2 linked regions of the Syntrophobotulus glycolicus DSM 8271 genome follow. The main gene of each other region encodes a partner of the protein of the gene in region 2 in a complex. Links are inferred from orthologs where the notes say so. Each region holds a gene or a part of one and is shown on either strand. Other genes may lie near its edges. The genes, in order: tig and rpsG.

Region 1 (3,123 bases), 2.1 Mb from region 2 along the record:
TAACAACCACCGGAATTCTGCCTACAAATTCCGGAATTAATCCGTATTTCAGAAGGTCCCCCGGCATGATCTGTCTGAGCAGCTCGCCGACATTTTTTTCGCTTTTCTTTTGAATCTCAGCCCCAAAACCCATGGTCTTTTTGCCTGTGCGGTTTTGAATGATTTTTTCAATGCCGTCGAACGCACCGCCAACAATGAACAAAATATTTGTTGTATCCAACTGAATAAATTCCTGATGCGGATGCTTGCGTCCTCCCTGAGGCGGTACGCTGGCAACAGTCCCTTCCAGAATCTTCAGCAGTGCCTGTTGTACCCCTTCTCCTGATACATCCCGGGTTATAGACGGATTTTCGGACTTGCGGGCTATTTTATCTACCTCATCAATATAGATGATTCCTCTTTCGGCCTTTTCGATATCAAAATCTGACGCTTGAATAAGCTTGAGCAGGATATTTTCAACATCCTCCCCCACATATCCGGCTTCGGTAAGTGATGTTGCATCGGCAATCGCAAAGGGAACATTCAAAATCTTGGCTAGAGTAGATGCCAGTAATGTTTTCCCGGAACCAGTCGGTCCTAACATGACAATATTGGATTTCTGAAGCTCAACATCGTCAATCTTGCTGCTCTGGCTGATCCTTTTATAGTGATTGTATACCGCCACAGAAAGGACTTTTTTAGCCTGTTCCTGCCCGATTACATATTGATCAAGTATCGCCTTTATTTCGACTGGCTTGGGGATTTCCCCAAAATCGGTATCCATTTCGTCATGCAGTTCCTCTTCGATGATCTCATTGCATAGTTCTATGCATTCATCACAGATATAAACACCAGGTCCGGCAACAAGTTTTTTTACCTGATCCTGAATCTTACCGCAAAACGAACACTTGAGTTGATTTTTGTCATCACCATATTTTGCCAAAATGCTCACCCCTTTTCAGTGAAATATTGTCTCCGGTCAACTTATTCTCCATTGACCTCATTTGCCTCTTGCTTCTGGCCGGCGGATCCTTCCTGGAAATCATTGTTGGCCACCAGAAAATCAATTGTTTTATCGGAAATCATACCCAATTTAAACCAATCTAATTCACCGCGGGCAGCAAGCATTGTCTGTAATTCTTCAACCTTGCGTCCATACTGCTCAGAAAGCCTTGTCATCTCTGCTTGCATTTCTTCATCAGATACTGTAATTCCTTCTTTTTTAGAAATGGTTTCAAGAACAAGCTCTGTTTTTATTCCTTCAACTGCCTGAGGCCGATAGCTTTCTTTGAGCTGATCTTCATTCATATTCAGATATTTCGCGTATTGCTCCATTGTTAAGCCTTGATAAGAAAGGTTTCTGGCCATTTCTTCCACAATGGAGTCTAATTTTGAGGCGACCATGCTCTCAGGAATCTCCACACTGGCATGATTTACCGCCTGATTGACAACCTGGGCACGGAATTCATTTTTCAGCCTTAGTTCAGTTGCCTCAATCATTTTTTCCTTAATATCGGCTTTCAGCTCCTCCAGGGTATCAAATTCACTGATATCCTTGGCGAATTCGTCATCAAGAGGAACCAGCTCTTTACGTTTGATCCCCTTTACCGCGACCTTAAATTCGGCATCTTTACCGGAAAGCTCCGCACTGTGATATTCATCAGGGAAACGTACTTTAACCGTGACCTCTTCACCGATTGAGGACCCGATCAGCTGATCTTCAAAACCGGGTATGAATGTGCCGGAACCAATGACCAGCTCATGATCTTCTCCCTTGCCCCCGGCAAAAGCCACACCATCAACAAAGCCTTCAAAATCAATGGTTACGCTGTCTTTATTCTCAACCTTGCCTTCTTCAACCGTGTTTAACTTGGCATGCGTTTCTTGACGGCGAACGAGCTCTTCATCAACTTTTTCGTCGGTAACTTCCGCCTTCTGGGGTTCCACCTTCAGTCCAAGATATTGGCCAAGTTCAACTTCAGGCTTTACATCAACAATAACCTTGAAAATGAAATCCTTGCCTTCCTCTGCCTGAACCAGATCAACCTCGGGCTTGGAAACAGGAGCAATTCCGCTTTCTTCAACGGCTTTGGCATAAGCAGGCCCAAGCATGGGGTCAATCGCTTCATTAATAATATAATCCTTACCAAGATGTCTTTCTATTATATGACGGGGGGCTTTTCCTTTGCGAAAGCCGGGAATATTTACCTGCCCGGCAACTTTCTTGGCAGCTCTATTGATTGCTTGTTCAAATTCCTTGACATCAACCGTAATTTCCAAAGCCACCTTGTTCTTTTCTACATTCTCCACTTTAACAGACATTGTGCTCCTCCTTGAACCTATCATTGTCATTTATATCTTTTTATATAACCATTCTCTGCTAAAAACAAACCTCGTAAAGTGAATTTCAATAAAAATCTCTGTGTAAAAATCTTTAAAACAGACATTAATATTATCAGAACTTCAAAAAATAATCAACCTTTGCCTCTTATTGATTTCAGCTTAACCACCAATAACCTGTTCCTTGCTGACCCTTTCTTTCTCCCGCAAATTGATGATCGCCCGGGCGGCTTTTTGGGAAGAGCAGTTCGGAAGGGCACTGCCGGCCAGTTTGGACATTTCCCTCAGGATTCCCGGATTTTGCGATAAGTACTGCAAGACTCTGGTCAATTCTTCTGAGCTTAACACCGTCATCCCGCCTCCCGTACTTTCTACAAACTCCGCATTCCCATCCTCCTGCCCGGGAATTGGCTTAAACATTAAAATAGGGAGACCCAAAGTCAAGGCTTCTGATATGGTCAAGGCTCCTCCTTTACTGACCAGAAGATCGGAAGCCGCCATCAATTCCTCAACATAATTGACATACCCCAGGCACTTTAAAGGAAAAAGGCATTCCTTTTCAGATTGCTTCAAGGCCTGATAGTACTCTTCATCTTTGCCGGCTACAATAAGGAACTGAAGCTGGAGCCTGGGATTAAGACGATTAATCGCTTTGATGATCTCAGTGGCTTTAGAGGTGGGCCCATAAGCTCCGCCCATAAAGAGGATTGTCGTTTTATTCGGATCAAAACCCAATTTTTTTCTCAATTCCTCTTTGTCTAAATCCTGCTCGAATTCCAATCTGATTGGGATCCCGGTGATCAT
Region 2 (3,243 bases):
CAGAGGCTCAAGTTCAATCCAGCAGTGACCATATTGTCCGCGTCCGCCAGATTGACGTACAAATTTGCCTTCAGATTTAACAGTTTTACGGATTGTTTCTTTATAAGCAACTTGAGGACGTCCGACATTGCAATTTACTTTGAACTCTCTCAGGAGTCTATCGACAATAATCTCCAGATGAAGTTCCCCCATGCCCGAGATGATCGTCTGGCCCGTCTCTTCGTCCGTACGCATTTTGAAGGTTGGATCCTCTTCAGCGAGTTTAGCCAATGATCCCCCCAACTTTTCCTGGTCTGCTTTGGTTTTCGGTTCAATTGAAATATGAATAACCGGCTCTGGGAATACCATGGCCTCAAGGATAATTTGGTTCTTTTCATCACAGAGGGTATCCCCTGTGCTGACTTCCTTAATACCAACAGCTGCTGCAATATCTCCCGCCCTGACTTCTTCTACATCTTCACGATGATTGGCATGCATACGGAGAATCCGACCGATTCTCTCTCTTTTGCCTTTGGTAGAATTCATGATATAGGACCCTGCTGTCAGAACTCCGGAATATACTCTGAAGAATGTTAACTTACCAACATAAGGATCGGACATAATTTTAAATGCCAGAGCTGAGAATGGAACGTTGTCATCAGATTTTCTTTCATCTTCCTCATGGGTATCCGGGTTTACCCCATGAATTGGAGGAACGTCAACAGGAGAAGGCATATATTCCACAACTGCATCCAATAAAGGCTGAACGCCTTTATTCTTGAAAGAAGATCCGCATAAAGCCGGAATAAAATTCAATCCAATTGTTCCTTTACGTAAGGCAGCTTTAACTTCTGATTCAGAAATTTCTTCACCTTCGAGATATTTCATCATCAGGTCTTCATCCACTTCAGAAATAGCCTCTAACAGTTTCTCACGGTATTCTTGGGCAATAGGAAGGATATCTTCCGGGATATCTGTTGTTTCACTGGTTGTGCCTAAATCATCGGTGTAAATCATAGCCTGCATGGTTACCAAATCAACAATTCCTTTAAATTTATCTTCAGTTCCGATCGGGATCTGAATAGGAACCGGATTGGCATCCAAACGTTCGATAATCATATTTAAACCGCGAAAGAAATCAGCGCCTACTCTATCCATTTTGTTAAAATAGGCGATACGGGGTACACCGTATTTGTCCGCTTGCCGCCATACAGTTTCTGACTGTGGTTCAACTCCGCCTACAGAACAAAATACAGCAACTGCTCCGTCGAGTACGCGCAAGGAGCGCTCAACTTCGACGGTAAAGTCAACGTGTCCGGGTGTGTCAATGATGTTAACATTATGGCCCTTCCATTGACAGGTGGTCGCAGCAGAAGTAATTGTGATCCCACGTTCCTGCTCCTGAACCATCCAGTCCATGGTCGCTGCGCCATCATGCACTTCACCAATTTTATGCACACGACCGGTATAAAACAAAATACGTTCTGTGGTTGTCGTTTTACCGGCATCAATGTGCGCCATAATACCGATATTACGAGTTTTTTCCAAAGGAACTTGCCTTGCCACTTATGATCAGCCTTTCTCTGGGTTTCTTGGCTATCACTGAATTGGTTACCAGCGATAATGAGCAAAAGCCCTATTTGCTTCAGCCATTTTATGGGTATCTTCTTTTTTCTTGTATGCTCCGCCAACTCCGTTGGCCGCATCCATTAACTCGCCCGCAACTTTCTCTTCCATGGTTTTTTCTCCTCTTTTACGAGCATATTCAACCAACCAGCGAAGAGCAAGTGTCTGTTTGCGGTCATTTCTGACTTCAATCGGAACCTGATAGTTGGCCCCGCCAACCCTGCGCGCTTTTACTTCGAGTACAGGCATAACATTTTTCAGCGCCGCTTCAAATGTCTCAATTGCATCTTTGCCTGTCTTTTCCTGAATCAGATTAAACGCCCCGTAGCAAATTGCTTCGGCTGTTCCTTTTTTACCGCTCAGCATAATCTGATTAATAAATTTGGTTACAATCTTGTTCTTATATATAGGATCTGGTAATATTTCTCTTTTAGCTATATATCCTTTACGTGGCAATTCAGTTCCCCCTTTCTGAAAACATCTATGCCGTTCTGACCATACAATTATTTTTTAGGTCTTTTAGAACCGTACTTGGAACGGCTTTGGCTTCTGTTCTGAACACCTGTTGTATCAAGTGCGCCACGAACAATATGGTAACGTACCCCAGGAAGGTCCTTAACACGGCCTCCGCGAACCAGAACAACGGAGTGCTCCTGTAGATTGTGGCCGATACCCGGAATATACGTTGTAATCTCAACTCCATTGGTCAGGCGAACACGAGCTACTTTTCTGAGAGCGGAATTCGGTTTCTTCGGTGTTGTTGTATAAACCCTTGTGCAAACCCCTCTCTTTTGTGGAGAACCACCTGAAGGAAACTGTCTGCGTTTCAGAGAATTATACCCCCACTGTAATGCAGGCGCAGTGGATTTTGTTGTCATCACTTCTCTGCCTTTACGAACAAGCTGGCTAATTGTCGGCATCTTCACACCCCCTTTCTCATTAATCAATCAGGAAAATACCCGATTTACAACATTTTCTCATTCTCACATTCAGCACTATTTTTCTTGCACCGCTGCAACCGCGGCACCAACAGCTATTCCGCATATTTTCCCAAGTTCGGACATTGTCTGTACTTCTTTGACTTCCAGTCCTTTGATCCTGCAGAGTTCAACTATTGGCTGAAGAAGACCGGCATCAGCGTCTCTCGCAACGTAAACATAACTGACACCGCCCTTTTCTAAAGCACGTTTAGTCTGTTTGATTCCAACAACTCTGTTGTTTTCCTTTTTCAAAGATTCGTCAAGCATTTCCGGAATGCTTTCCTCCTCTCTTAAAATCAGACTTTACTATTTTAACAGTCGCTATTTTCAATGTCAAGATTGATCTGAATCAAGTGCATATACTATTTCATCCTGGTTTACCGCCGGCAAGGTATCCTCCGCTTCCTCATAAACCTTAATATTGCGGAACTTCGACATCCCCGTTCCAGCCGGAATAAGCTTGCCGATAATCACATTTTCTTTGAGTCCGATCAGAGGATCAATTTTCCCTTTGATTGCCGCTTCAGTAAGAACTCTGGTTGTCTCCTGGAATGATGCGGCCGAAAGGAATGAATCAGTGGCCAGAGAAGCCTTGGTTATCCCTAAGAGTACCGGACGGGCTGTCGCCGGTTCTCCGCCTTGTGCTTCCACTAAAGCG

Evidence for each region.
Region 1: the proteins of rpsG (region 2) and tig are in contact, whole or in part, in a crystal structure (PDB 3GTY), measured with the Thermotoga maritima proteins. The link is inferred for Syntrophobotulus glycolicus DSM 8271 from one-to-one orthologs. Residues at the interface, in WP_004081843.1 of Thermotoga maritima: Lys34, Lys52, Lys55, Glu59, Arg62, Gln63, Glu66, Asn67, Lys69, Val71, Arg95, Ala109, Lys110, Lys111, Gly112, Arg113, Pro114, Glu117, Glu121, Ile124, Ala125, Tyr127, Asn128, Asn129, Thr130, Gly131, Lys135, Asp139, Arg142, Met143; in WP_004081061.1 of Thermotoga maritima: Glu122, Val124, Val129, Leu130, Tyr133, Glu188, Gly259, Ile262, Tyr263, Glu266, Ser270, Glu273, Gln274, Glu277, Arg308, Gln311, Ile312, Ser315, Tyr316, Glu325, Arg329, Arg336, Leu363, Phe366, Trp367, Arg373, Leu377, Arg381, Leu384, Glu387.

Annotation. Positions count from the first base shown.
Region 1 is NC_015172.1:2,534,879-2,538,001, forward strand. Bases 133-2,929 are described here. They hold tig (trigger factor), read right to left. Parts: upstream 2,302-2,929; coding sequence 964-2,301; downstream 133-963. Other genes in these bases: clpX (ATP-dependent Clp protease ATP-binding subunit ClpX), read right to left, coding at 133-922; SGLY_RS12520 (MGDG synthase family glycosyltransferase), read right to left, coding at 2,482-2,929. Outside these bases: more of clpX, read right to left, coding at 1-132; more of SGLY_RS12520, read right to left, coding at 2,930-3,123. UniProt on the Bacillus subtilis protein: Involved in protein export. Acts as a chaperone by maintaining the newly synthesized protein in an open conformation. Functions as a peptidyl-prolyl cis-trans isomerase.
Region 2 is NC_015172.1:400,525-403,767, reverse strand. The notes cover bases 327-3,243. They hold rpsG (30S ribosomal protein S7), read right to left. Parts: upstream 2,062-3,243; coding sequence 1,591-2,061; downstream 327-1,590. Other genes in these bases: rpoC (DNA-directed RNA polymerase subunit beta'), read right to left, coding at 2,919-3,243; SGLY_RS02025 (L7Ae/L30e/S12e/Gadd45 family ribosomal protein), read right to left, coding at 2,601-2,852; rpsL (30S ribosomal protein S12), read right to left, coding at 2,109-2,525; fusA (elongation factor G), read right to left, coding at 327-1,545. Also shown: more of fusA, read right to left, coding at 1-326.